One region of the Pseudoalteromonas sp. B131b genome, then DNA from elsewhere that is predicted to be linked to it. Evidence: predicted binding sites of a transcription regulator. Region 1 holds the regulator's gene; the other holds the start of a gene.
What was found. Region 1 encodes sigma-54, which starts transcription at its own class of promoters, with help from an activator protein. Its sites were predicted from a motif close to GTTGGCACGNNNNTNGNNT; they were not measured.
Positions count from the first base shown of each region.

Region 1 (15,133 bases):
TTTGGTGGTTGTTCGTTTTGCTCAATTACAGAGCATGAAGGGCGCATTATTCAAAGTCGTTCGCAAGAATCTATTATTGAAGAAATTGAACAAATTAGAGATAAAGTTCCCGGCTTTACTGGTGTTATTTCTGATTTAGGTGGTCCAACGGCGAATATGTATAAGCTGCGCTGTACGAGCAAAAAGGCAGAGAGTACCTGTAGACGCTTATCATGTGTATATCCTGATATTTGTAAACACATGGATACAGATCATACGCCAACAATAGATTTGTATAAAAAAGCACGTGAAGTTAAGGGTATTAAAAAGGTATTGATTGCTTCAGGTGTTCGTTATGACCTAGCTGTACGCGACCCTCGTTACGTTAAAGAGTTAGTAACTCATCATGTGGGTGGCTACTTAAAAATAGCGCCAGAGCATACAGAGGATGGTCCATTATCAAAAATGATGAAACCAGGTATGGGAGCGTACGATCAATTTAAAGAACTATTTGATAAGTACTCTAAAGAAGCCGGTAAAAAGCAGTATTTAATTCCTTACTTTATATCTGCTCACCCAGGTACAAAAGATGAAGACATGGTAAATATGGCTTTATGGCTTAAATCAAACGACTTTAAGCTTGATCAGGTACAAAATTTTTACCCATCACCTATGGCTAATGCGACGACTATTTACCATACAGAGATGAACTCTTTACGTAATATAAAAAACAACTCAGAAGTTGTTCCAGTACCTAAAGGCGCTCGCCAACGTAGATTGCATAAAGCTATTTTACGCTACCATGATGCAGCAGGTTGGCCGATGATACGTGAAGCACTACGTAAAATGGGTAAAGCTAATTTAATTGGTAAAGGGCCTAACTGTTTAGTGCCAGAAGAAGGGCGTGATGAAAAAATAGGTAAAGGCGGTAAAAAAGGCGGGCGACCAGCATTAACGCGACATACCGGTTTTAGCCAATTTAAAAAGGCAAACACTAAACCAAAAGTAGGTGGTAATCGTCAAAGTACACGTTAGTAATTCAATCTGCCAGTTATTAGTTTAATTGCGATACGCGCTTTTCAGCCTTCGTAATACGTAAGTTGAGTTAACCTTGCTCTTTATTATCAATATTATTGTAGATGATAAAGAGTGAGCTTTTAGAGCCCCTCTTTGAGCTGCGCGTATTTAGTGCCTATATATTTGCAGTCAGTTCTTCCTTATAACGTTGATGATAACCACAAACGTAATTTAAGTGACCATAACGGCTGAATACCTGTTAGCCCTTGCGTCATTTTATTATCTTTTAAGATTATATAAGATGGCGTGACTTGCCCTTGCCAAGCGGTAAATATCTCACTGTGTTGATCGTTGACGGTCGTAAAACTGTAGCCATGATCATTTAGATAGTTATGTAGTTCTTGATCAGAACCTGATTTTATTGCGATGCTCACGACAGGATAATTATTCTCGTTTGCGAGTTCGTTTATGGCAGGGAGGTAATACTACAAATAGAGCACCAAGTTCCCCAAAAATACACAAGGGTTGGTTTATCTTGGCTCATTGCTGCTAGATCAATGTTTTGCCCTTTATAATCTGTTAATTGTAATTGAGGATTTGCTGGCATGACAGGTTGCCGCCACCAATTGACGGCGGTATAAATGACGAAAAATATAGAGCTATATACCAATACACTTTTTAATATGGATACGCTTTTTTGTTTTAGCGTTTTTTTGGGTGTCACTTTTTTATTCTTGATATTCGTTGTCATAATTGCTGCTTTACCCTAAGTATTTTTTACTTTAGTTATTTGCAAAAAATTCTAATTTATACCAGCAACCAGGTAGCAGTTCCTAAAAAGGCGAATATACCAACAATATCTGTCACAGTGGTTAGCACCACACTCCCTGCAAGTGCGGGGTCTATATTCATTCTTTTAAGTATTATTGGAATACTTGCGCCAGCCACACCAGCCACGACTAAGTTCATAAACATAGCGAAGGCAAGTACACCACCAAGCATAAAGTCCCATTGCCATAGGGCAATAACACCTGCAATTAATAATGACCACAAAATACCGTTTAACGCACCAATGGCAAGTTCTTTCATCATTAAAAAACGTTGGTTTGTTTGGTTTATATGGCCTACCGCAATACCGCGTATAACAAGCGTTAACGATTGACTTCCTGCAACGCCACCCATAGAAGGGACAATACCGTTTAGTACCGCCAAAATAGGTAAAACATCTAGTGTTCCTTCAAAAAAGCTAGCAACAAAGGCAGCTGCAAGTGCGGTTAGTAAATTGACACCTAACCAAACTGAGCGTTTTTTAGAGCTTTTTAGTACTGGCGCAAAGGTATCTTCTTCATCATCTAGACCGGCTAAGCCTAGTAAACTATGCTCTGCATCTTCTCGAATTACGTCAACAATATCATCGATAGTGACACGACCAAGTAATTGATCGTTATCATCCACAACAGGTGCTGATATCCAATTATGGCGCTCAAATAGTTGCGCGACTTCACTTTCATCCATTGAAATTGGGATTGATTCACAATCTTCATCCATCAAATCGCGAACAATTTTTTCAGGTGGGTTCGTTAATAACGTACTCAGTGATAGAGCGCCTATAAAACAGTTGTGTTTATCAACAACATATAGGTCATCTGTACCTTCTGGTAGCTCCCCACGTAGCCTAATATATCTAAGTACAACATCGAGCGTTACATCAGGACGAATGGTTACCGTATCGGTGTTCATTAGCGCGCCAGCTGAACGCTCTTGATATGAAAGTGCTTGTGTTGCACGCTCACGGTCTTGAATATCCATCGCGCTGACAACGTCTTTATAAACGGTGTCTGGTAAACTACGGAGTACTTCACCTAAGTCATCGTGGCCCATGTCTTCAGTTGCGGCTGCAATGTGCTCAGGTTCCATTTGGGCAATAATGCCTAAACGAACATCTTCGGAAAGCTCTTCAAGAACATCACCTTGTACATCAGGGTCAACCAATTGCCAAAGTAGTCGGCGAATTTTATGCGGCGATGACTCTAATAATAATGCGGTATCACAAGGAGCTGTTTTTGCTAACATCCGCCTAACTTGAACAAATTGACCACTGTTAAGCGACTTTGTCACTTGTTTTAATTGTTGTAGTGGATAGTCTTGTTCAAAAGCTTCAGGCATTGGCGTCCTTATTGATTTTTATATAACTATGGATAGGGAGGTTTATTAATGGGGTAATTAACCACATTTAGTTTATCTTAGTTTCGGTTTTTAGCTAAGTGCTATTCTTCTTCATTAAAGCGTTGTGCTATCAATTGACCAACGGCATGTAAAGCTTGTTCGGCATCAGGGCCCTCACACACTACTTTTACCTCTTTTCCTTGACTGCTTTCCAGTAGCATTAAAGCCAATACACTGTCCCCAGGCGCTTCTTTATCATCTTGATATATCATGATTGAGGCATCAAATTTAATTGCAAGTTGCGCTAATACTGTAGCGGCTCTTGCATGAAGTCCTAATTTATTTTTTATTAAAAAAGTGTCTTCTAAACGCATAAGTTACTCTACCTAAGCTGAACAGATGATTATTTTGAATGAGTTATTTTTCTTGTTCTCTATGGCGGATTTTTACATTTGGATGTGTCATCGAAAAACTTTCACCAATCGTTTGTGCTAAATATACTGAGCGATGTTGCCCACCAGTACAACCTATAGCAATAGTTAAGTAGCTACGGTTATTTCGCTCTAAATGTGGCAACCATGTTTGTACAAAAGTTTGAATTTGCCAAGTGAACTTTTGGACAATGCTGTGGCTGGCTAAGTAATCCTTTACGGGTTGGTCTAAGCCATTTAAAGGTTTTAATTCTGGCTCCCAATGTGGGTTCGGTAAAAAGCGTGCATCAAAGACATAATCAGCTTCCTTAGGAATGCCGTGTTTAAAGCCAAATGACTCAAAAGTAACAATGAGTTGTTTATCTTTTTTACCCAGAATTTTTTCACGAATTGATTCAGCAAGTTGATGAACACTTAAATCACTCGTGTCGATCATATAGTCAGCGCGAGTAGTGAGAACATCGAGTAGTTCTTTTTCTTTTTTTATAGCTAAATCAAGAGGTAATGAGTCAACTGATAACGGGTGTAGACGGCGAGTCTCAGAAAAACGTTTAATTAATGTTTGATCCTCACTGTCTAGATAAAACAGAGTCGGTTTAGCAAAGCCAGGTAAGTATTCAAGGATATCGTTAAATTCATCTTGCTCTTTTGGTAAATTACGGACATCAATACTAACTGCAATTTTGTCGTAGTTATCAGATACACTTCTCACTAAAGAAGGTAGCAGATTAATTGGAATATTATCTACGCAATAATAACCTAAATCTTCAACTACGCGTAAAGCAACCGATTTTCCAGAACCGGAACGGCCACTTATGATAATTAATTCCATTTATCACCCATTATGTTAATTACGATTGTTCTACAATAACTTGATACAGTTCAGTATCTGATTTTGCGCTGCGTAACTGTTTACAAAAATCTTTATTATTTAGTTTATCAGCTATCGTTGCGAGCGTCTTTAAGTGCTGCTGGTTATCGCCATCAGGTACGATGAGAGCAACAAATATATCAACAGGGCGATTATCTATTGCATCAAAATTAATAGGTGTTTCGCTTACTAATACGAGTGCTAAAGGCTCTTCTGCACCGCTCATTCGCCCATGAGGGATTGCAATACCTCTTCCTATACCAGTGCTTCCCAGTTTTTCTCTATTCATTAAGGCGCTGAGAATATCTTGTTGAGAAAGATATGGAAGCTTGTCATGAGCAAGTTGACTGATGAACTCTAAAATTCTTTTTTTACTATTAAAAAGGACCGCAGCTCTGCTGCAGTCCTGGCATATAAGTGAACTTAATTTCATAATATTAGTGTCGAGCAAGCTTCTCTTTGTGTTTAATAACTTGGCGATCGAGCTTGTCAATCAGCGAGTCAATGGCGGCGTACATATCTTGATGTTCAGTAGAGGCAAATAACTCAGCTCCACTTACATGAATCGTTGCCTCAGCTTTTTGGTTTGATTTTTCTATATCAAGAATGACATGAACATTATTAATATGATCTGAGTGTCTTTCTAGCTTCGCAAATTTGGTATTTACATAATCTCTTAATGAATCAGTTACTTCTACGTGACGACCAGTTAAGTTTAGTTGCATAAGCATTACCCTCTTTGTTTAGCGTCTTAAATCAAACTTTTTCGCTGATTTGACGGTGGAATAGCTAGAGATTCGCGATACTTTGCGATTGTACGTCTCGCTACTTTTATTCCTTGCTCAGCTAATATATCTGCAATTTTACTATCACTCAATGGTTTTGCTGAGTTTTCTGCTGCGATTAATTTTTTAATGAGAGCGCGTATTGCTGTTGATGAGCATTCGCCTCCATTTTCAGTACTTACATGGCTTGAGAAAAAATATTTAAGCTCAAAAATACCGCGAGGTGTATGCATATATTTTTGAGTTGTTACGCGTGAAATAGTTGATTCGTGCATTTCGACCATTTCTGCTACATCATTTAAAACCATTGGTTTCATGGCTTCTGGGCCATGCTCAAAAAAACCTTGTTGTTGCTTAACAATACAATTAGTTACTTTTAATAGTGTATCGTTTCTACTTTCTAAACTTTTAATAAACCATTTAGCTTCTTGTAGATGCGAGCGAATAAACTGGCTATCACCACTTGATTTAACGGTGCGTGACATTGCTGCATATTGGCTGTTGACTCTGATTTTAGGCATGCTATCTGGGTTTAGTTCAACAACCCAGCGACCTTTTATTTTTTTCACCGATACATCAGGAATTACATACTCAGATTCTTCTCTAACTATAGTATCCGCCGGTTTTGGGCTAAGAGTATGTATTAAAGTCATTATTTCTTTAAGCTCTTCTTCTTTGAGCTTTGTTTTTTTCATTAATGTACGATAGTCGCGAGCAGCTAATAGATCAATGTGCTCGGTTAAAATCATTTTTGTTTCATTAATATAGGGTGTTTCTTTATCGTATTGGTTCAGCTGAATACATAAGCATTCTTGTAAACTACGTGCTGCAATACCAACAGGGTCAAACAATTGAATTCTTTTTAAAACAGCTTCTATTTCGTCAAGTTCAACTTCGTTGTCTTCTTCGTTCTCTTGATTAAAACTTTCTAAAATTTCTTCGCAGCTCAGTGTTAAAATACCCGAATCATCGACGGCTTCAACAATCGCAATCGCAATCGCTTCATCGGTAGGACTAAAGGGAGTCAGTTGTAGTTGCCACATTAGGTATTCATGGAGCGTTTCAGTTGAGGAGCCTTGGTATATAGATTCATCTTCAGGCATTGGTCCTGATGATGATGCTGGGGCTGCGCTCATATATTCATCCCAACTAACATCCATAGCCATTTCATCACTTAGCGTATCTTTAGCAAGTGCTTCACCACTGTCTTGCTCATATTCGCTCGGAACATCATCAGCATTTGCGCTAACAGTGACATCGTCGTTATCTGCTTTTTGCTCGTTTTTACCAGCAGAATCTTCGGCGTAATCTTGCTCTTCAACCTCTAATAGGGGGTTGCTGTCGAGTGCTTCTTGTATTTCTTGCTGGAGATCCAATGTACTGAGTTGCAACAGGCGAATTGCTTGTTGCAGCTGTGGAGTCATTGTAAGTTGCTGGCCCATGCGCAGCTGTAATGATTGCCTCATGTATCTCTAACAATCCTTTTATGTTGTTATAATTAATACTAGCAGATGCTTAAAGACATGGCGTAAATGTTACAGCCTAAATTGCTCGCCTAAATAAACATCACGTACTGTTTTATCGTTTAATACGTGTTCTGGAGTGCCTGATGCAATTAACTCACCATGAGAAACTATGTAGGCTTTTTCGCAAACATCAAGAGTTTCTCTTACATTATGGTCGGTAATTAACACACCAATACCACGATTTTTAAGATGTTCTATTATTTTCTTTATATCTAACACTGAAATAGGGTCAACACCAGCAAAAGGCTCATCAAGCAATATAAATTTAGGATCAGCGGCTAGTGCTCGCGCTATTTCAACTCGGCGACGCTCGCCTCCTGATAATGCCATACCTTGGCTATCACGAATGTGCTGAATACTAAATTCATCTAATAAATTGTTAAGTGTGTCTTCTCTTGCTTGCTTATTTAGCTCTTTACGTGTTTCTAAAATAGCCATTAAGTTTTGATAAACAGTAAGCTTTCTAAAAATTGATGATTCTTGGGGTAAGTAACCAATGCCTAATCTAGCACGACTATGCATAGGTAAAAGAGTAATATCGTTATCGTCGATAGAAATCTTGCCTTTATCACTAGGTACAAGGCCTACAATCATATAAAACGTTGTGGTTTTACCTGCACCATTAGGGCCAAGTAACCCGACTATGCTGCCAGCCTTTACTTCCAGACCTACATTTTTTACAACTTCACGGCCTTTATAACTTTTAGCTAATAGTTCTGCTTTTAATGTACTCATGGCTGACCTTTATCGTTTTTTTCTTTTTTAGTCTCAATAGGTACTAAAATAGTATGCACACGATCGGTTGAGTTTTCGTCTTTTTCAGCGCTAATTAATTGCTGTTGTATATCGTAAGTAATACTCTTGGCATTTATTTTTTGACCCGCTTGCGATACTTGTGCATCGCCAATAAGGGTTAAAAATCGTTTAGCTACATCATAACGAACTTCGTTTGCGCTGGCGCTCATTATAGTGCCGTCAGTTTGTTTTTCTTCGAAATATGCAGGGCTACCAGTTGCAATTAGTAGCTGTTTATTATCGCCTAATTCATCACGTTTATGTACTTCTAAACGGTCGGCTGTAATACGGCGGTTGCCGTGAATAATCTCAACATTTTTTTCAAAAATTCCGACGTTTTCTTTTAATTGGCCTTCTTGTTTGTCGGCACTTATTGATATTTGATTCGCTGCAGGTTGAATCGCTTGTTCAGCAGCGCTAAGGTTGAAAGCTAGTATAAGTGTCGGAATAATAAGTATTTTTGAAATTTTATTGGTCATAATATATAGTTCGCGTATGGTTAATAAGTTTTATCACTTCAGTTTTTAAATCGGCTTCAAGGCCTTTACCGGTGATCTTTAAATTGGGTCCCGTAACAATAACGGGTTGCTCTGAACGCATCGTGAGTAGTTTTATATCTACTTGAATATTATCCGCATTAATCTTGTCTATCATTGCATTATCAGTAAGATTCTTGGCAACCACGTTACCTTCTAAAATTAATTGTTTTCCTTCATATAACGTTGCTTCGTCTGCATTTATTCGCCATGTTTGTTTTTCGTTATATAAGGTGAAAATGGGCTTTTCAAAAAAGGTAAAGCCTAACTGTTGATATAATTCCATTTTAGCAGCTGTAACTTTATGATTAATTTTACCATTTTCATCATAGGCCGTTTGTTTTAGCTCAATAGCAATATAATCAGGCTTAGCGATAACTTCAGCTTCAACCTGAGCTGTCATATTTGTTTGTGCAAAATAAGGGTACCAAAGCCAAACCATACAGCTGATGAATAAAACGCTTAAAATTATGCGCGCTGTATTCATGAACTAGTACCTTTGCTAGTAAGTGGTTTGTCGTTCTCTAGCATAAGTAAGTCGGTTAGTTCTCTCACTGCGCCAAAACCACCCAGCATCTGTGTCGTGTAATGTGATAAACGCTTGATTAGTGGGTGAGCATCGTTAACTGCAACGGCAAACCCGACTAATTCCATTACCGGCATATCGGGGCCATCATCACCAATGTAGGCAATTTGATCATCACTTAGGTGAAGCTTGTTTTTTAGCTCTTCGTAAGCAATAAGCTTGTTTTCTTGACCTTGATAAATATGTTGTACTGTTAAACTGGTCATACGTTGTTGCACTATCTGCGAATGGCGACCAGTAATAACAGCCACTTCAAAGCCACTGTTTATAAGCGCTTTAATGCCAAAACCATCTTTTGTATTAAATGCTTTGAGCTCTTCACCTTGATTGCCAAGATAAATTCGGCCATCAGAAAATACACCATCAATATCGCATATAAGTAGTTTTACTTTTTTAGCACGTGCTTTTGCATCAGCACTCAGCGGTTGATAGAGTTCTTCAAATTGCATTTATAATACTCCTGCTTTTAATAAGTCTTGCATATTTAGTGCGCCAATAGGCTGGTTTTGCTCATTAACAACAATCAAGCCATTTATACGTTTGTGTTCCATTATATTAAGCGCTTCAGCAGCTAAAATATCTTGTGTAGCTGTTGTGCATGACCTAGTCATAACAAGGTCTATTTGTGTTGTATGAATATCTAGTCTTTGCTCTAAAATACGGCGTAAATCACCGTCGGTAAATAATCCCACTAGCTGATTACTTTTATCAACAATGGCTGTCATACCAAGGCCTTTGGCTGACATTTCAATAAGTGCATCTTTTACGGTTTGTGAGACGCTAATAATAGGTGTATTTGCGCCGCTGTGCATAACATCTTTTAAGGTTAGTAATAATCGTTTGCCTAAACTGCCCCCAGGGTGAGAAAGCGCAAAATCATCGGCGGTAAAACCACGAGCTTCTAACAGAGCCACTGCCATCGCATCGCCCATAGCAAGAGTCGCTGTAGTGCTCGCCGTTGGTGCTAACCCTAAAGAGCATGCTTCTTTTTCTACTTTAATGCATACATGTACATTTGCATGTGTTGCCATGGTCGATTTAGTATTGCCTGTCATGGCGATTATTTTTGCACCAAGGCGTTTTAAAACAGGGATAATATTTAAAACTTCACTCGTCTCACCTGAGTTTGAAATAAGCATGACAACATCGTTTTTGGTGATCATTCCTAAATCGCCATGGCTAGCTTCGCCTGGGTGTACAAAAAAGGCAGGGCTTCCTGTACTTGCAAGTGTTGCTGCAATTTTATTACCTATGTGGCCTGATTTACCCATGCCAATAACAATAATTCGACCTTCGCAGTCAAACATTAATTGGCATGCGTGATGAAAATTTTCATCTACATATTGCGCTATGTCATTAAGTGCTTGGCGTTCAATATTGAGAACGCGAAGACCCTGTTCGATAAAGTTCAGCGTCGTCATTATTTACCCTACTTGACTAAAAATGTACCCTTGGTAGCCCAAAAATGCGATAAGCAATAAGCCACCTTCCATTCTATTGATGCGTTGGGTGCCTCTAAAGTTCAATGACATGATGATAAGAGCAAATGTTGCACCAATCATAATGAGTATATCTCGACTCGCTACTGACGGATCGATAATGGATGGATTAATAATACCTGCGAGCGGTAACACAGCCAATATATTAAAAATGTTTGAACCAACAATATTGCCTAGAGCTAAATCATCTTCATTTTTTAATACACCGGCAATTGAAGCTGCAAGCTCCGGTAAGCTCGTGCCAATGGCAATAATAGTTAAGCCAATGACTAGATCGCTTAGGCCAAAGTATTTAGCTATGTCGACTGCGGAACCAATTAAAAAATGTGAGCTAACAGGGAGTAGAACCATGCCAATAACTAACCAAAATACCGCTTTTTTAGTTGGTACATCGTTAGGTACGTCGTCACAGGCTTCTGTTATAAATGGGTCATCTTGGTTTTTTGCGCGCAGTGAAATAATAATCAAACCGCCTATAAACACGATAAAGCCAATAAGTAAGGCGACACCTTCGGCTAATGAAAAATAATTGTCTGAAAAAATATACCAGGTAGCGAATGATATCAGCAAGACCAGTGGCATTTCGCGTTTTAATGTACTTGAAGATACAGACAGAGGTCTAAATAACGCTGTAATACCTAACACAAGTAGAATGTTTGTTATGTTTGAACCGACAGCGTTACCAACTGCAGTATCTGTTTTATTTGCGAGCGCTGCAGAAGCGGAAACCATCATCTCTGGGGCTGACGAACCCATTGCCACAACAGTTAAGCCTACAATTAGGGTTGGTACGCCAAAGTTTTTTGCAAGTGCCGCTGCGCCATAAACAAACCTGTCTGCACTCCAAACAAGAGCCGCAAAACCAAGAATTAAAATAACAAACGAGGTAACCATTATATTAAGCCAGTTATTCAAAATACAGATGGCGCGAATAGTAACAAAAGCAAAGGTGAAAGTATAAATAAAAGAGTCAGGTCAACTCTAATTACAATAACTTGTTGAATAATATTTTAAGGCGCTTATATCAGCACCTTAAGCTGCAGTTAAGCCGTTATAAACGAGTCTTATACTCCTTTTTGCAAGTGTATTACAAAATCTTACGAATTGTTTTTTCCATCTTGGTTAAAAAAGCTTTAAAATAGGTGCACTAGTGAACATTGTTATGGAGAGCGACTTGTCGCAATCAATAGTAGAAGTCAAGGATGTTAGCTTTTCGAGAGGCGATAGAAGCATATATAAAAATATGAGCTTTAGCGTTCCTAAAGGTAAAATCACTGCGATTATGGGGCCAAGCGGAATTGGTAAAACGACCATGTTGCGTTTAATTGGCGGTCAACTTAAGCCTGACTCCGGTGATATTTTATTTGAAAGTGGTAGTATCCCAAATATGTCGCGCAAAGAACTCTACGAAGCGCGAACTAAAATGAGCATGTTATTTCAAAGTGGTGCGTTGTTTACTGATATGTCGGTATTCGATAATATAGCGTTCCCAATTAGGGAGCACACTGAGTTGAGTGAAGACCTAATTCGGTTGGTTGTGCTAATGAAATTGCAAGCTGTTGGGCTACGCGGAGCGAAAGATTTAATGCCTTCTGAATTATCGGGAGGTATGGCTAGGCGCGCAGCTCTGGCACGTGCTATTGCGCTCGACCCTGAACTTATAATGTACGATGAACCATTTGCAGGCCAAGATCCTATTTCTATGGGGGTGTTGGTTAAATTAATTAAGTCACTCAACGAAGTGCTTGGTTTGTCTTCTTTAATTGTAACCCATGATGTTAACGAGGTAATGAGTATTGCTGACCACGTTATTATTATCGCTGATCAGGGTGTAATTGGTTGTGGAACACCTGACGAAATGCGCAATCATGAGTCTCCTTTAGTGCAACAGTTTTTAAAAGGGTTGTCTGATGGTCCCGTGCCTTTTCATTTTCCAGCTCAAACATATGCAGATGAGTTGCTTGGAGAAAAAGCATAATGTTGGATTTATTTCAAAAATTAGGGCATAAGACGCTAGGTCGTTTTGCGGCTCTGGGTCGCTCAACTTATATGCTTTTTGGCGCACTTGTAAATGTACCTAACTTTAAAAAGGGTACACCTCTACTTATTCGTCAGCTCTACATGGTGGGTTCGCAATCTTTGCTCATTATTATGGTGTCAGGTTTATTTATCGGTATGGTCTTGGCATTACAAGGCTATACGGTATTAGTTGGGTATGGTGCAGAGGATAGTTTAGGGCCATTAGTGGCATTAAGTTTATTACGAGAACTCGGGCCTGTTGTTACAGCGTTATTATTTGCAGGGCGAGCGGGCAGTGCGCTTACTGCAGAAATAGGCTTAATGAAAGCAACAGAACAGTTATCATCATTAGAAATGATGGCAATTGATCCACTAAAACGAATTATTGCACCGCGCTTTTGGGCAGGCTTTATAAGTATGCCGTTACTAGCGGTGATATTTTCAGCAGTGGCAATTATTGGTGCTCATTTAGTTGGAGTTGATTGGCTTGGTGTTGATACGGGTAGTTTTTGGTCAATTATGCAATCACAAGTATCGTTTCAGCAAGACATACTAAACGGTATTATTAAGAGCTTTGTATTCGCCATTGTGGTGACTTGGATAGCACTTTATAAAGGGTATGACTGTGTGCCGACCTCTGAAGGGATCAGTAAAGCAACCACCGAAACGGTTGTTCATTCGTCATTGGCGGTTTTAGGGTTTGACTTTATTTTGACAGCGGTAATGTTTACCAGCTAATAGGGTATAGATAATGAATTCACGGAAATTAGAAATTTTAGTTGGTTTTTTTGTGGCGTTAGGAATTTTAGCGTTTGCTATGCTTGCGCTTAAAGTCGCCAATTCAGGTATTAGCGGCTCAGGCGAGACGTACACACTTAATGCTAAATTTGAAAACATAGGGTCATTAAAGGCACGTGCACCAGTAAAAGTGGGCGGAGTCGTTATTGGTCGAGTAGAGTCAATTTATGTTCATCCACAGGAGTTCTTGCCAGTGGTTAATATGACCATTGATGCACAGTATTTATGTCGTTTTTCAGACACGAGCTCAATCTCAATTTTAACATCGGGTATTTTAGGTGAGCAGTATCTAGGTATCCACCCTGTTATTTCTCCTAATTCAGCAGAGCAACGCTGTTTAGGTCAAGTCGTAACCGAAAATAAGCAAGACGAAGCAATTGATGATTTATTTGGTGTAGACAGTAAAGCGTTAGGTGACGGTGATTCAATCACTGATACTAAGTCTGCCATTGTACTTGAAGAGTTAATTGGGCAGTTTTTATTCAACCAAGGTAGTGAGTAATTATTATGTTGAAAAAGTTTCTAGCTATTGTAGCAATTAGCACAATGACGCTAACTCAAAGCGTAAGTGCTGCAGATGTTAAACTAAATGATCCAAACAAAATGGTACGCCAAGTCGCGGATAACACATTTGCACGTATCAAAAAAGATCAGCCATTAATCATTAAAAATCAAGAGCATCTTCGTGTCATTGTTGAAGAAGAATTAATGCCTTATATTGACTACAAATATGCAGCACTTCGCGTGTTAGGTAGTGAAGTATCTAAAGTACGAGCAATTACAGATGAAGCTGAAAAAGCCCAAGCGATTAAAGATATTCAGCGCTTTATTGGTGTATTTAGAGAGTATTTAGTTGCCACTTACGCTGGTGTATTTACACAATATACAAATCAAAAAGTTGAGTTTGGTGCTGAGCAACCATTTAAAGGTAAAGATGTCGTTGTTGTTAAAACTAAAATTCTTGAAGATGGTAAACCTGATATCAGAATAGACTTTAAAGTTCGTGAAGATCGCGATGGTGAATGGCGAGCTTACGATATGATTGCTGAAGGTATTAGTTTATTAGACGCCAAACAAAGCGAACTACAAGGTATTTTACGTCAGCAAGGTATTGACAATGTAAGCAACCTTTTAGAGCAAAAGAGTAAGTTACCTGTTCAATTTAGAGGCAGTAGCTCGAATGACTAAATTGGCAATTAGCCAAGTTGATGAACAGCAGTTTCGAGTAAGTGGTGAACTTACTCGAAATTCCATTAGTAATGAACGGCTTTTGAACGATAAGTTAATAACTAAGCATAAAACCACTTATTTTGACCTTAGTGAGGTATCAAGGGTTGACACAGCGGGCTTAGCTTGGTTAATTCACTCTTTTGCAGAATTTAAGCAGCAAGGCATTCGTCTTGAATTGCAAAATCCACCTGAACAATTGCAAAATTTAATGCAGTTGGGTCAAGTTACAACCCTATTTGAGTGAGAGTTATGGAAACTAGCCAAGTCGAAACATTATTACGCGATGAACTTCAATTAGCTGAAGTGCATGTAAAAGCTAATGGTAGTCATTATGAAGTAATTGCAGTTGGTGAATGCTTTGACGGTTTAAGCCGTGTTAAAAAGCAACAGCTAGTTTATGGTCCGTTGATGAATACAATTTCAGATGGCACAATTCACGCAGTTTCTATTCGCGCTTTCACTCCAACAGAGTGGAAACGTGAACAAAAATTTATTTTACCGCAATAAGTAAGGCCTCCTAAATGGATCAATTTGTAATTCAAGGTGGCACTTCACTTGCTGGTGAAGTTACTATTTCTGGTGCTAAAAACGCAGCGCTTCCTATTTTGTTTGCTGCTTTACTTGCTGATGGTAAAAGTACATTTACTAATGTTCCACGTTTACGTGACATTGTTACCACCGAAGCACTATTAAAAACTTTAGGTGCAGATGTTAATTGGCAAGGCGACACACTTATTATTGATGGCGCAACGGTAAATCAGACGCTTGCCCCTTACGAGCTCGTTAAACAAATGCGTGCTTCTGTGCTTGCACTAGGCCCTTTAGTGGCACGCTTTGGTGAAGCTCAGGTTTCATTACCAGGTGGTTGTGCTATTGGTGCTCGTCCTGTTGATAT
Region 1 covers NZ_JARLUZ010000001.1:204,182-219,314, reverse strand. The annotation lists gene P4S65_RS01095 (YgiQ family radical SAM protein) at 1-1,014, shown strand, start outside; gene P4S65_RS01090 (hypothetical protein) at 1,197-1,430, opposite strand; gene P4S65_RS01085 (hypothetical protein) at 1,463-1,747, opposite strand; gene mgtE (magnesium transporter) at 1,804-3,162, opposite strand; gene P4S65_RS01075 (HPr family phosphocarrier protein) at 3,264-3,536, opposite strand; gene rapZ (RNase adapter RapZ) at 3,580-4,425, opposite strand; gene ptsN (PTS IIA-like nitrogen regulatory protein PtsN) at 4,445-4,897, opposite strand; gene hpf (ribosome hibernation promoting factor) at 4,902-5,189, opposite strand; gene P4S65_RS01055 (RNA polymerase factor sigma-54) at 5,216-6,715, opposite strand; gene lptB (LPS export ABC transporter ATP-binding protein) at 6,785-7,510, opposite strand; gene lptA (lipopolysaccharide transport periplasmic protein LptA) at 7,507-8,049, opposite strand; gene lptC (LPS export ABC transporter periplasmic protein LptC) at 8,039-8,593, opposite strand; gene kdsC (3-deoxy-manno-octulosonate-8-phosphatase KdsC) at 8,590-9,141, opposite strand; gene P4S65_RS01030 (KpsF/GutQ family sugar-phosphate isomerase) at 9,142-10,113, opposite strand; gene P4S65_RS01025 (calcium/sodium antiporter) at 10,117-11,085, opposite strand; gene P4S65_RS01020 (ATP-binding cassette domain-containing protein) at 11,354-12,169, shown strand; gene mlaE (lipid asymmetry maintenance ABC transporter permease subunit MlaE) at 12,169-12,948, shown strand; gene mlaD (outer membrane lipid asymmetry maintenance protein MlaD) at 12,962-13,510, shown strand; gene P4S65_RS01005 (MlaC/ttg2D family ABC transporter substrate-binding protein) at 13,516-14,196, shown strand; gene P4S65_RS01000 (STAS domain-containing protein) at 14,189-14,482, shown strand; gene P4S65_RS00995 (BolA family protein) at 14,488-14,745, shown strand; gene murA (UDP-N-acetylglucosamine 1-carboxyvinyltransferase) at 14,760-15,133, shown strand, end outside.

Region 2 (15,133 bases), on a different contig from region 1:
AAGGTGCTGAACCAGACGGTCCGCCTAAACATTTTTGCAGACCAACCGAAAGTGCATCGAGTTTCCATTCATCGGCAGGAAGTTCGTTACCCACAATGGATGCGGTGGCATCGCAATAAAATAGTACATCGTGCTTTTGGCAAATATCGCCAATATGCTCAAGAGGTTGGTTCATGGTGGTCGATGTATCGCCTTGTACCATGGCAAGCACATGGGGTTTTACATCAACAATGGCTTTTTCGATTTGTTCAGGGGTAAATACTTCGCCCCACGGTACTTCTATTGTGTGCACCTTTGCGCCAACGCGTTCTGCAATTTCAGCCAGTAAATGCCCAAAACGCCCCATAATTGGCACCAATACTTTATCGCCTGGGCGCAAAATAGAGCACAGTACGGCTTCAATCCCAGCGCGCGATGTGCCATCTATTAGCATGGTCCATTCGTTTTTTGTTTTAAAAATTTCGCGGTAACGTGCCATGGTTTCGTTCATAAAACCGGTCATTACTGGATCGTATTGACCTATAAGCTGCGCCGACATAGCACGTAAAACACGAGGGTCGGCATTAATTGGGCCTGGTCCCATTAATAAACGCTGTGGTGGGTTTAAGGTTTGAACTTGCGTGTTATTAAACATATTTTAGGCTCCCAGAGTCTGAATAAGCATGCGTACGCCGGTTATCATTAAGACAACGGCAAAGGCGCGTTTTAGTTGTTTTTGATCCAGTTTGCTACCAATCTTTACGCCAATAGGCGCAAATAAAATAGTCAGCGGAATAATAAGAAAAAAGGCAGGGAGGTTTACCAATCCCCAAGTACCAAGGGGAGCATCGGTTGGCGTTGTGCCAATACTTAATAAGGTAATAACGCCAGGTAGCGCAATCAATAAACCAAAAACGGCTGCAGTACCTACTGCAACATGGGCGCGTACATTAAATGCGTTTAGCATAGGTACGCCAATAGTGCCGCCACCTATGCCAATCATTACCGACAAACCACCTACAATACTTGCCATAACGCCTTGACCAAATTTACCTGGCAGTTGCTTTACAAGCGCGGGTGCGCCGGCTCTAAATAACATGTTTAAACTGACTAAAATAGCAATACAGGCAAACATAAGTACCAGTGCATTACCGCGTATTGAGTGCGCTAAGTAGCTGCCTACAACGGCCATAACTAAAATAAATGGTGCCCAGTATTTTATTAGCGCAAGGTCAATATTCCCTTTGCTATGATGCGAGCGAATAGATGAAAGCGAAGTAGGTACTATGGTTGCAAGTGATGTAGCGGTGGCTATCATCATTGCCGACTCTGGGCTTACGCCAAAACCTTGCAGTAAAAAATACAGCACAGGGACGATAACAATACCGCCGCCTACACCAAAAAGTCCTGCTAAAATACCGGCAAAAATACCGGTTGCTATTAAGGCTACTATAATTGGCCATTGATTTATTATTTCTGACATTGTGTTCCTGCTGTAGTTACTGTTGCACGTCCATCTGAACGAGGATCTGTTGCAGCTTCAAGGCTTGTAGGTGTATCTAAAATCGCCCCAGCGTGCCCCATCATTTCGTTATTATTATCAACGCTTACCCAATCGTGGTCACGTTGATTTAATTCATGTTCTATATGAAAAACTAACCCTTTTTCAATTTTTAAATTTGTACTTGTATCGCCCCATGTGCGTCCAAGTAACCAACGAGGGTCGCTAATTGCTTGTTTTATTGATTTATTTCGCCACGCGTAGCCTGCAAAAACAGCGGCTTGAGTTTGTGGCTGCCCTTCACCGCCCATTGTTCCGTAAGCAAGTCGACGACCATCGCTAAACTTTGCCATTGCTGGGTTAAGTGTATGAGCGGGCTTTTTATTTGGAGCAAGGGCGTTGGTATCTTGATTGTTTAAACTAAAGCTTAAACCACGGTTATTCCACACAAAGCCGCCTTCACTCATTAATATTCCGCTGCCAAATTCCCAGTAAATACTTTGAATAAAGCTGACTAATTGCCCGTTTTTATCTCTGGCTGCCATCCACACAGTATCGCCAGGCTCTGCGTTAAATGGCCATTTTTTGGCTTTACTCATATCAATATTATTAGCAAGTTCGCTTAAGCGATTATCGGTTAGTGCGTTTTTATAATCATCCCCTAACACATCAGGGTCAGCCCAAAGGGTAGGGCGATGCGTAAAGCTTTGCTTAGTTGCCTCAACAATTAAGTGCGTCCAGTCGGCATCGGTTTTAGCTAAATGCTTTAACTTATTTACGGAACCAATTATTTGTAGTGAATGCACGCCCTGTGTTGGCGCGGGTAAGTTGTAGCAATCAATACCACTGAGGTTTGCATTTAGCGCAGTAACTACCTCGGCTTTAGTATTTGCAATGTCACCTGCTGTAATTGAGCTGCCTGCTTTTGCTAAGTCGGCGGCAAATGAGTTGGCAAGTGCGCCTTCATAAAATACGTTTAAACCATGCTTTGCTAGGTATTCAAACGTTGCTGCAAGTTTAGGGTTTTTAAAATGCTGGCCTGCTTGTAAGGGCTTGCCATTGGGTATGAAGAGGTTTTTAAATGCGTCATTGGTATTGTTAGCAGCGGCTAGTTTTTCGCAGCCTGCTTGCAAGCTTTTTGTTACGGTAAAGCCCTCGCGCGCAAGCTCAATAGCGGGTGCTAAAATTTTTGACAGTGGTAGTGCTGCATGCTCATCTAGTTCAAGCGCTTTTTGCCAGCCGCGTATTGTGCCCGCTTGAGTCAGTGCGCTTAATCCGCCGCGCTCTGGTATTTGTGTGAGCGAGTTATAGGGCGTTGTATTAGTTGCTGCGCGGCCGCAGGCGTCAATAGCGGTAGGCGTTTTTTGGTTTGGGTTATCGATAAGCCAAAAGCTGTCGCCACCAATTGAGTTCATATGTGGATATACAACGCTAATCGCAGCGGCAGCCGCTACCATAGCCTCGGTAGCTGTACCGCCTTGTTTTAGTATATTTATACCCGCCTCAGTGGCCGAAAAATGAGATGCGGTAAATGCAATGTTGTGTGTGGTCATGCCGTTGTGCCTTGTTTAAAGTGTGCAGCTAGGTGCTTAACGCAAGCAAGTAGGCTTTTATCGTTACCGTGGCTCATCATTAATGAAAAACCATACGGATGATCATTTGCTAAATCAGCCAGCGGTAAATGCACTTGCGCTGAGCCACTAAGCCCTGCAATTGCCGAAAGCGTAATAATTTGCATGCGTAAGGCGCTTGTGTCGGCGCCTAATTTAGGTGCGGTTGTGGGTGTGGTTGGCAAAAATAAACAGCTGTTTGTATTTAGGTTTTTAGCTATTAGTGTTTGCCATTGGGTTTGTACTTTTAGTGCTTCTTGTTCTTCTTGATCAGTTAGGGCAAGCGCCATATTAAAACGTGCCGCAATTGCTGGCGCAAACTGGGGAAGTTGCCCCTGCAATTGAAGCCAATCTTTATGCGTTTTTGCGATTGCTCGCCCTTGCAGTATTCTAAAACTATCAGCCAGTTCGTTTAATAAGCTGCTGTTAGGTAGTTCAAATTCTTTATGGTGTTTAAAATTAGGCTTGGTTTTTTCAAGCAATTTTTTAAGTGGGGCTTGTAAAGCAGGGTCAACGAGTTCAAATAACGGCTCGCAAATAACTAAGGTATCAACGTTATTAATAGCTTGATTTGGTAACAGTACATTACCTACATCGCTTAATAGCTCGGCGCTTTGGGTAAGCCAACCTATGGTATCAAAAGGCGGAGCCAACGGTATTAGGCCGTCTTTTTCAACCACGTTATGGCTTGGCCTTATGCCATATAAACCACAATAGCTGGCGGGTATTCTAATTGAGCCGCCAGTGTCGGTGCCTAAGCCAATATCAGCTAAGTTTGCAGCAACGGATGCAGCAGACCCCATACTCGAACCACCGCAGGCATGCCCTTTTAATTTAGGATTTTGCGCAGCGCCATAATGTATATTATTACCCTCTAAGCTATAAGCCAGTTCGTCTGTGTGGGTAAAGCCTATAAAGTTACAACCAGCGGTCATGAGCTTAGTAACCGAGCTTGCCGTATTTTGAGCCGGTTTAGCTGTTTTAAACCAGTGTGGGTTGCTTGCGCTGTTACGCTCGCCCTTTACTGCAAATACATCTTTTACAGCTAAGCGATTGTTTGCAAGTAGACCAGATTGGTTTGTTTGCCACAGGGTAGGACCATGGTCACAAAAAATACCGGTCGTATTATTATTTTTGGTACTCATATCACCACTCGTTATAAAAAATCTGACCAAGCAGTTCAGATTTAGAGTGATTAAAAAGACGGATTAATTTTTATTATTTTTCAGCTCACTGCGTAACATCTTGTTTTTATTTTACAGAGCCTGATCCGCTTTTTAATCGTTTAGCTTATTATATTGTTTAAAACCTAAGCAAGAGGAATGCCATAAATTAAAATCTTGTCCAACTGGTCAGGTTTTATTGGGTTGTATGAGGTTTGTAAATGTGGGCTGTAGAAATAGTGAGATTAAAATGAGCTAAAACAAACCAACTTGGTGCGTAGGTGCACCAAGTTGGTCTCTATTTATATGGTTTTGAGTGCTAAATAAGGGGCGTTTTACTGATGATTAAACCGTTAATATCGGCGTAAACCCAATCGTTAGGTTCAATAGTGGTGCTAAGCATGGTAACAGCTTGGTTTTTATCACCAAAGCCGCGCTTTAAGGTACTACGCGGTGTAGAGCCTAGCGCCATTACAGGTAAGTTCATCGTGGCAAGTATCTCAATATCTCGGCAACAGCCATTTATTATTACGCCTTCCCAGCCATTATTTAGGGCACGCTCAGCCATAATATCGCCTATAAACGCAAAGCGTTTGCTCGCAAACCCGTTTATAACTAACACTTTACCTTTACCATTTTCATGCAATATATCGGCGGCAAAAGAGTTGTCTTCTGGGCAGGTAACGGTAACTACTTTGCCATAAAACGTGGTTTTTTTACCAAAGTGGTAAAGGCCGCTGTCTGCTACTTGCACGTTATCGCGATGATCGTCAAATAAATCGGGTGTAGTAAAGGATGTCATGGGTTAAGTCTCACTTTGCTCAGGTATTTTAAGACCAATACCTTTTAAAATTATGTGGGCAATTGATTGCGTAATTTGTGCCACATCGGTTTCGTCGTACTCTAATTTGTTCATTACGAGTAAAACCTCAGCCTGAAAGTCGGCGTAATATTGCGTGGTAGACCAAATAGTAAAGAGCAAATGGTAGGGATCAACCTTATCCATTTTATCTGCGTCCATCCATGCTTGAAGTACATCAACCTTTTGTTTAACCCAAGGGCGGGTATTGGTTCTAAAGTAGTTTTGTAAATAGGGTGCACCGCGCAGTATTTCACTGGCAAATAAGCGAGATTGCATTGGCTGATTTACGGCCAGTATTACTTTGCTTTTAATATAGTTATAAAGCACGGTAGCTGGATCGTCGTTAATTGTGACGTTATCAAGCCCTAAGTTCCAATTAGCTATTATGCGGTCAATCACAGACTCGTACAGACCATCCTTACTTTTAAAGTAATACAAAATATTAGCTTTTGGCACCTGCGCTTCTTTAGCAACCATGCTCATACTTGCTCCGTCGTAACCTAATTGCGAAAACAATTGCTCGGCGGCATCTAAAATTAGTTTTTGGTTTTTCTCGCGTGTGACTTCTTTTTTATTTGGCTTTATTTGTGTGGTCATTATAAAGTTTGCGTGTTTAACGTATTGATTGATTGTAGCTTTACTGACCAAAAGGTCAATTACTAAAAAGGGTGAATGCTAAAAACAAACGAGAGGTTTAAGCTATTAACTTTAGGGTCTGTTGATCTTTGCGGATTAAAATTTGTTCAAACTAGGGGCTATTTAATCGCGGCGCGAGATTTGTAACCTAGTGGGCTAAGTAAAAACCGAGCAACAAAGAGTAAGTAGCCCCTAGGAAGAACCCTTTGGGCAGCGCCTGTTTGGCATTAATGCTACGTTATCGCCCATTAATGGGGAATAACCACACTATATAGGCTCTGCCTTGCCTAAATACCAAACAGGCTGCTGCAAATTTAACCTTGAAAGAACAACAGACCCTTATTGTTTAATTAAATAATTACTGTTAGTTTAGTTTCAAATTTACGAGTAGTACTTTTAGGTTGGTAAATGGACTTTATAAGCAAAAATAAATATACACTATATGGAGTTGCTGCAATATTACTGTGGAGTTGCTTAGTTGCATTACTACGGGATATTTCTGAGTTGTTTAGCCCCATTGGTGGTGCTGCGGCTATGTATTCTGTCAGTGCGATATTTTTAATTTTGGTTATGGGAGTGCCCAAGTTTAGTGGGTTTTCGAAACGTTACTTGGGAGTAGGTACTTTATTATTTGTATCGTACGAAATTTGTTTGGCGCTTTCTATTGGTATGGCAAATAGCCGTCATCAGGCAATGGAAATGGCGGTTATTAATTATTTATGGCCCACGCTGACTATATTGCTCTCTATTATTATTGTTCGTAAAACAGTAAGTTACTGGGTTTACCCAAGCATGATCATTGCTTTTTTAGGCGTTGCTTGGTGTATTACGGGCGATCAAAAAATGTCACTCGATACGCTTGTTACTAACTTTGCTGATAATCCTGCTACTTACTTAATGGCATTAGCTGCAGCGTTTATATGGGCTATTTATTGCGTAGTAACGCAAAAGCTGAGTAATGGTAAAAATGCCATTACGTTATTTTTTGCTGTTACGGCAATGAGTTTAGTGGGCGCAATATGGTTTTAGTAATGAAGCGCCATTAACGTTTTCACTGGGCTCAAGCATAACATTGCTATTAGCTGGTGTAGTCGTGGGGAGCGGTTATGCACTGTGGAATCAAGCTATTATTGGCGGTAACTTAATGCTTTTGGGAACGCTTTCGTACTTTACACCGGTGTTTTCTACTATTATTTCGGCGTTGTATTTATCTATTACGCTGAGTGCTTCGTTTTGGCAAGGGGTTGTGCTGGTAACAGTGGGCTCGCTAATTTGCTACTTTGTAACGCGAGAAAAGCCTAAACAACCTCAAATAGCGTCTGCAACATAAGACTAATTATTAAAAATAAGCCCTATTATTTTAGGGCTTTTTGTTGCGAGCAGATTATTTTGCATTATTTACCTGCGCTAGTAACTCTATAACTTTTTGTTGACCAAATGTTTGTGCAAATTGCTCGGCTGTTTGACCGGCTTTGTTTTGATGCGCGTTGTCGCAATCAAGTGATACGAGCGTTTTAGCGATACTAAATTCACCTCTAAAAATAGCGGCCATTAGCGCTGTGTTGCCACGGTTATCTTCTAAACAGGCATTGGCACCTAAGTGTAAAAGCGTGTTAACCGTGTTTTTATTACCGTGATAAGTGGCAATCATTAACGCGGTGTAGCCTTTGTTGTTGTAGCTGTCGATAGGAATACCAGCATCTACAAATTGCTCTATTACAGCTGTGTCGTTTGTGCGTGCTGCGGCAAAGTAATAAGCAAATAAGCTATCGTATTGAGTTTTTGCAGAATGTTGGTTTTCAACTTGCGTACTGGGTGTTTGTGTATCTGACGTATTTTGAGCGTAAACGCTACTGGTAAAGCTCAGAAATAGAGCGACTATAATTAATAAATTACGCATAACCATTGCCTCTTATAAAAGAGGAAGGGGTTTATTCCTTCCTCATGGTTGTGGTTTAAATAGCTATTTAGTTGGGACTAATTGCTTTTAACTAGTTGCTTATAAGTTAGCTGCTAGTTGTTTAACCATTTTAAGGTCGCCGTTTACAGCTTTAGTTAAGCGTGTACCGTACTCACTATCAGCTTTGTAAAAGTGGCTAAGCATTTTGTGTTTAACACTGCTGTTTTGCACTTTGCCTAAATCGCCTGCTAGGTTATTAATTAGGTTTGTACGTTCTTGCTTGCTAAAACCACGGTATATAACACCTGCTTGCGCGAAGTTTTGCTGCTTTTTAATCGCAGCTTGTTGTACAAAGCCTTTTAGCTCTGTGTTACTTCTACGTGCAATTGGGTTTTCAGCTACGTTTTCTTGGCTTGGCTGGTAGTTCACATTGCTTGTAGTGTTACCAATATTCATTGCGCCGTCTTGGTTGTAGTTAACCACTTCAACTTTTGCACGGTTAATTGGCAGTTGCTGGTGGTTAGCACCCAGGCGGTACATTTGTGTATCAGCGTAAGAAAACATACGACCTTGTAATAGTCTGTCTTCTGATGGCTCAATACCTGGAATAATGTTTGCCGGTGCCATTGCTACTTGTTCTGTAGACTGGAAGAAGTTAGTTGGCATACGGTTTAGGGTCATTGTTCCTACTTTAGTTTCTTTAATGTCTAACCACATTTTTGTTGCATCTAATGGGTTGTAATCAAAATCATCAAGCTGCGACGGATCAAGCGTTTTAATGTACAGATCCCACTTAGGGAAGTTGCCTTTACCAATTTCGCTGTAAAGGTCGCGTGTTAAGTGTTGGAAGTCTTGGCTTTGCACTTTAGCTACTTCTTTTGCGTCAAGGTTATCAATACCTTGTTGGCTTACCCAATGAAACTTAACGTATTTAACATCACCCGATTTATTAATCATTTTGTATGCATGTACACCCCAACCATCCATTTTACGAAGACTTGCTGGTGTACCGTAGTCGCTGTAAACCCACGTTAGCATTTGTGTAGAACCTGGTTCATACGAGAAAAAATCAAAAAAGCGATTAGGATCTTGAATGTTATCAACCGGAGATGGTTTTAAAGAGTGAACCATGTCTGGAAATTTGATTGCATCGCGAATAAAGAACACAGGTAAATTATTACCTACTAAATCCCAGTTACCTTGGTCTGTGTAAAACTTAGTTGCAAAGCCACGTGGATCGCGCAGTGTTTCTGGGCTGCCTTTTGAGTGAATTACTGATGAAAAACGAACAAATACGTCTGTTTCTTTACCAGCTTGTGCAAACGGTGCTGCAATTGTTAAATCATCTAGCTCTTTTGATGCTACAAACACACCGTGTGCGCCAGTACCACGAGCATGCACAACACGCTCAGGAATACGCTCACGTGCAAAGCGTTGCAGTTTTTGAATTAGTTGCACGTCTTCTAGTAATACACTGCCGCGCTCGCCAGCAGTCATTGAATTTTGGTTGTCGCCAACAGCCGCGCCGTTATCTTTAGTAAGAGTTGTTGCTGCGCTTGCCGGTAATGCTATTGCAAGTGCCAGTGCAGTGAGTGTTAATTTTGTTTTGTTTATTTGAGTATTCATTGTCGACCTCATCTATTTAAAAGTGCCGGCAGTGGTGCAGGCTGTTAATCTGTTAACGATAGTATTAATTTTATTAACTTCGGTAAAACTGATTAATTAGATTGATGTGATTTGTAAAACAGATGAAATGAATTTGCAGATACACTTTTTACATTAATGTAATTTTTTTACTACGACCTTAGTCACAATATGCTTTTATAAAATTTATTAAATACAAAGGTGTTTAGTTTTATCTGGCGGTATTTTCACCACGTTAGTGCGTTTTATACTTACAGCGTGTTGACATATTCGCGCAATAAAGGGAATATGCCCAATCTGTGGGCTTATGCCCATGGTTGGGTTGTACTAAAAAGTTGCACAATATTAATCGCGCTTAACTCGTTATGCTTAAATTAGCTAAACCAAACAGTTTGAATAAGGTGACAAGATGAATACTAATATTGAGCTAGTGATATTTGATTGTGATGGCGTTGTTATTGATAGCGAAATTTTAAGCGCACAAGTACTCATTAATATGCTTGTTGAAAAAGGCGTTGAGATTGACCGCGCTTATGTACAGCAACACTTTTTAGGCTGCAACTTTAAAACAGTAAGCCAAAAAATAGCGGATGCATTTAATGTCACTCTTCCTGAAAGCTTTGAAGGTGACTACCGCGAGGCACTGTTAAACGAATTTGAAACCGGACTAACCACGACTGACGGTATAAAAGACGTACTTAACAATTTAGCTGTGCCTATTTGTATAGCTACTAGCAGCAGCCCAGCACGCACCGCAAAAGCGTTGAGCGTAGTGAGCTTAAGCAAGTACTTTAGCGATACGGTTTTTACCAGCAGCGAAGTTAAGCGTGGCAAACCAGCCCCCGATTTATTTTTACATGCAGCTAAACAAATGGGTGTAAAGCCAGAGCATTGCTTAGTAATTGAAGACAGTAAAGCAGGCGTAAACGCAGGAATTGACGCCAATATGCAAGTACTGCATTACAGCGGTGGGCAACATATGCAAGGCTCTGTTAATCATGTACACAGTGCTTACCCAAATGTTGATCATTTAACGCATTGGCAAGATTTTTTAGTGCATACCCTGCACTTAAAAAGTAGTAAACACGCGGCTTTTTAAATCAACAAAGTTTTAAACGTGATTTGCTCGCCTATACACTGACAGGCAAGCAAACGCAAAATATAAATGTAGATGGTTTTGCTTTACTAAAAATAAAACAAAACATGGCAAAACATCATGCGTTTATAAGCCAAATTATAAAAGGCAAAGTATTTAGGTACTATACCAATCTGCTTGAATATGGGGTTTATTTAACGATAAGAAAATTGCACTGTAACTAGGCAAAAATTTTTATATCTAGTTGTTCTAAATATAAAATTTTTAACGACGTTATGGGGTAATTTAACTCGTTAAATTATTCAAATAGTTATGCAGATTGGTATCAAATATTTTGCTGTTAACAATAGGAAATACCATGGCAACGAGTCCACACACACAAACATTTAAAGATGTAAACGAAGAGCAACTTCCTGTTGCTAATAATAAGCTTCACGGCTGGAAGCATTTTGCAGGGCTATACGCTGGCGAACATGTTGCGGCTACTGAATTTGTTATTGGTGCAACGTTTGTTGCATTAGGCGCTTCAACCATCGACATTCTACTTGGTTTATTAATAGGTAACCTGTTAGCAATGTGTTCTTGGTGGCTGATTACTGCACCCATTGCAGTAGAAACCCGCTTAAGTTTATATAACTACTTAAACAAAATTGCTGGTAACTCAATGACCAAGCTCTATAACTGGGCTAACGTGGTTATTTTTAGTGTTATATCGGCCGCTATGATCACGGTATCCTCCACCGCCGTGCGGTTTTTGTTTGATATACCTGCGCAACTTGATTGGTATCCAAATAGCTTTTGGTTTGTAGCCATTGTTTTAGCTGTTGGATCTATTGTTGTATTTGTTGCGATGTATGGCTTTTCTACGGTTGCTGACTTTTCAAAGCTGTGTGCGCCGTGGCTATTTGTTATATTTATTGCAGGCTCGTTCGCGTTATTCCCTGAGCTTTCAAATCATGTATTAGGTTCTACCTCTTTAAGTAGCTTTAGCGACTTTATGACCATAGGCGACTCCTCCATATGGACGGGCACCAACGCCGATGGTGAAAAGGGCATTGGCCTATTAGAAGTGATTGGCTTTGCATGGGCTGCTAACTCAATTACTCATTTTGGTTTAATCGACATGGCTATTTTTAGATTTGCTAAACGCAAAAGCTATGGCTTGTTTTCTGGTGTGGGCATGTTTTTTGGTCATTACTTAGCGTGGATCTCTGCCGGTATTATGGGCGCAGGTGTTGCGGTATTACTTAAAACAACTATTTCATCACTTGATCCGGGCGATGTTGCATACCATGCATTAGGTTGGACTGGTTTTGTTATTGTAATTATTGCCGGTTGGACTACAGCTAACGCAAACCTTTACCGTGCAGGCCTTGCAGCACAATCTATATTTGTTAATCAATCACGTGAACGCACCACCGCTATTGTAGGTGTTGTAACCGTAATTATTGCGTGTTTCCCATTTGTATTTTCTCAAATGCTTCCGCTACTTACCTACGCAGGCTTATTAGTTGTACCAGTAGGCGGCATTGTGTTTGCTGAGCATGTGTTATTTCCTAAAATTGGCCTAACACGTTACTGGGCTAAATATAAAAATATTACCCGCAGCGTACCGGCTATAGCATCTTGGGCGTTAGCACTTGTGTTTGGCTTTGGCTTAAACGCAATTGATGTAATGTCGTTTTACTACTTGTTTATTCCTACATGGATTTTCACCATTGTTGTTTACACGCTTTTAGCTAAAAAATACGGCGCTGGTGACGATTACACACAAGAGATTGAAGCAGAAGAGCAAGAGCAACGTGATATTAAAGAATATCAAGCTGCTGAGGCTAAAGACATTCCAAAGCCAGTAATTGACAGCTCTGTATTTACAAAAGTACTTAACGCGGTTTCTACGGTTTCACTGGTTATTATTTTTATATTTGCCAGCCAAGTGATGTTTTTCAGTGAAACTATGAATATGTACAGCGCTAATAAATCGCAGTTCGAAATAGCCTGTTTTATTTGTACTGTTATTTATTTTGTTACTGCGTACTGGTCGTTAAAACGCCATAAAGTACTCAATACAGCATCGTAATACAGTATCGTAATTTATATTTTATCTTTGTTTAGTAAGGTCGCACCATGACGCAACATCAACACACTGACGCTCTAGTTACAGGGCTAAACCAACAAAGCTTGGCTCAATTACCAAGCCATGTTGATACACCAACCTACGACCGTAGCGCAGTTAAAGCCGGTATTGTACATATTGGTGTGGGCGGTTTTCATCGTGCTCACCAAGCAGTGTATGTTAACGAGCTTTTAAAAACTCCGGGCTCTGAGCAATGGGGTATATGTGGTGTTGGCCTTTTAGAGGGTAACCGTGGTCTGCGTGATATTTTAAAGCAGCAAGATTACCTTTACACGCTTACGGTTAGACACCCAGACGGTACAATAGATAACAAAGTAATTGGCTCAATGATCGACTTTTTGTTTGCTCCAGAGGACAAACAAGCGGTAATTAATAAGCTAGCGCACAGCGATACTAAAATTGTGTCGCTTACTATTACCGAAGGCGGTTACAACTTTAACCCTGCAACGGGCGAGTTTGACACCAGTAATCCAGATATTATTAACGACATTAATAACCCAAACGACCCAATTACAGCGTTTGGCTACATTACTGCTGCGTTAAAATTGCGTAAAGAGCAAGGCCTAGGCGCGTTTACAGTACAGTCGTGCGATAACATTCAGCACAACGGTAACGTAACACGCAAAATGCTTTTAGCCTTTGCTACAGAGCAAGACAAAAACCTAAGTGAGTGGATTGAGCAAAACGTATCGTTTCCAAATGCGATGGTTGACCGTATTACTCCGGTATCTAAAAAGAGTGATATTGATTACGTGGTTGATGCATATGGTGTTAGCGACGAGTGGCCAATTACCTGTGAGTCGTTTACACAATGGGTAATAGAGGACACATTTAGTGACTCTCGCCCAAATTGGGACGTTGTTGGTGCACAGTTTGTTACTGATGTAACGCCTTATGAAACCATGAAAATACGCTTACTTAATGCAGGGCATTCTGTACTTGGTTTATTAGGTTCAATCCATGGCTATGGCACTATTGACGAAACGGTATCGGATGAATTATTTACCACATACCTACGTGCTTTTATGGATAAAGAAGTAACCCCAAATCTTGAACCACTTGAAGGCATTGACCTTGAAAGCTACAAAGATACGTTAATAGAGCGTTTTGCTAATCCTAATATTAAAGACAGCCTAGCGCGTATCTGTAGTGAAAGCTCAGCTAAACTGCCTAAGTTTTTAATTGCCACAATTAACGAAAACCTAGTACAAGGTCGAGATGTATCACTGGCAACGCTTGTTATTGCTACTTGGTGTTTATACAGCGATAAAGGTTTAAGTGAAAACGGCGAGCAGCTTGAAATTCAAGATGCGATGCACAAAGAGCTTAATTCTTACGCGCAAGAGACTCAAACTAGCCCGATTGCATTTTTAAAGTTAACGAGCTTGTTTGGTAAGCTTGAGCATAACGAAACGTTTACTGCTGAATATAAAAAGTCGATTGCTGCGCTGTATGCACCTAATAGTAAAGTTAAAGCCATTATGAAAAACGTACTTGAGCAAAAGAGTAACTAATTATGAGCATTTTAATTAATCATAAATCAAGCGAAAACGTAAGTGTTAGCTGTTTTGGCGAAGTGCTGTGGGATTGTTTTGATTCAGGTAAACGCTTAGGTGGCGCGCCACTTAATATGTGTGTGCGTATTAACTCACTTGGCATTAAAGCCGACATGATCAGCGCTGTTGGTAACGACGAGTTAGGCGCTGAGTTACTAGGCGAAATTACTAGCAAGGGCGTAAGCTGCGAGTACATTGCTATTAACAGTGATAAAAAAACTAGCACGGTTGAGGTAACACTCGACAATGGTGGCTCTGCAAGTTATGAAATAGTGGCAGATACTGCGTGGGATAATATAGCGCTTACCGATGAGTTACTTAGTAAAGTTAAAAGTAGCGATGTATTTGTATTTGGCAGCCTAATTGGGCGAAGCGAAGCGTCTTTAGCAACGTTAAATCAACTCGTTGATGTAGCAAATTTTAAAGTATTTGACGTAAATCTACGTGCGCCGCATTACAAGTTAGAAACACTTGTAGATTTAATGAATAAAGCAGACTTTATTAAGTTAAACGATGAAGAGCTATACGAAATAGCAAAAGCGATGGGTTGTAAGTTTCATTCGCTTGAACAAAATTTAGCGTTTATAGCACAGCAAACAAATACCGATTACTTATGTGTAACCAAAGGTAGCCACGGTGCTTTATTAACAATCAAAGGCGATAATTTTTATAATTCAGGTTATTTAATTAGCGTAATTGACACTGTTGGCGCAGGGGATTCGTTTTTAGGTTCGTTAATTTATCAGCTTTGTAGCAACGACGACGCGCAATATGCCGTAGACTTTGCATGTGCCGTTGGAGCAATGGTCGCCGAAAGTTCTGGCGCAACACCTACTTTAACGCATCAACAAATTAGTGAGTTTATGAACCCACTTTAAAAAACATTGTGTGTGAAAGCGGTTATAACGTAAAAGTTTAACCGCTTTTTTTGTGCCCAAAATAAGACGCGTGTAATAAATATTCAATGTGGAACGTTAAGTGTGCAGGTTGCGTAAATAGTGGCTTATATCGATTATTGTATTAGCTAAACGTCTTATTGTTTGAGGGTT
Region 2 covers NZ_JARLUZ010000002.1:6,596-21,728, forward strand. The annotation lists gene P4S65_RS17985 (pyridoxal-phosphate-dependent aminotransferase family protein) at 1-634, opposite strand, end outside; gene P4S65_RS17990 (sulfite exporter TauE/SafE family protein) at 638-1,462, opposite strand; gene P4S65_RS17995 (gamma-glutamyltransferase family protein) at 1,450-3,033, opposite strand; gene P4S65_RS18000 (amidase family protein) at 3,030-4,235, opposite strand; gene P4S65_RS18005 (putative 4-hydroxy-4-methyl-2-oxoglutarate aldolase) at 4,573-5,055, opposite strand; gene P4S65_RS18010 (TetR/AcrR family transcriptional regulator) at 5,059-5,712, opposite strand; partial or broken gene yddG (aromatic amino acid DMT transporter YddG) at 6,160-7,081, shown strand; gene P4S65_RS18020 (ankyrin repeat domain-containing protein) at 7,136-7,651, opposite strand; gene P4S65_RS18025 (catalase) at 7,751-9,277, opposite strand; partial or broken gene P4S65_RS18030 (HAD family hydrolase) at 9,705-10,375, shown strand; gene P4S65_RS18035 (purine-cytosine permease family protein) at 10,750-12,471, shown strand; gene P4S65_RS18040 (mannitol dehydrogenase family protein) at 12,519-14,042, shown strand; gene P4S65_RS18045 (carbohydrate kinase family protein) at 14,045-14,962, shown strand.
Region 2: the regulator sigma-54 is predicted to act here: its motif matches at 4,402-4,420, upstream of P4S65_RS18000 (amidase family protein).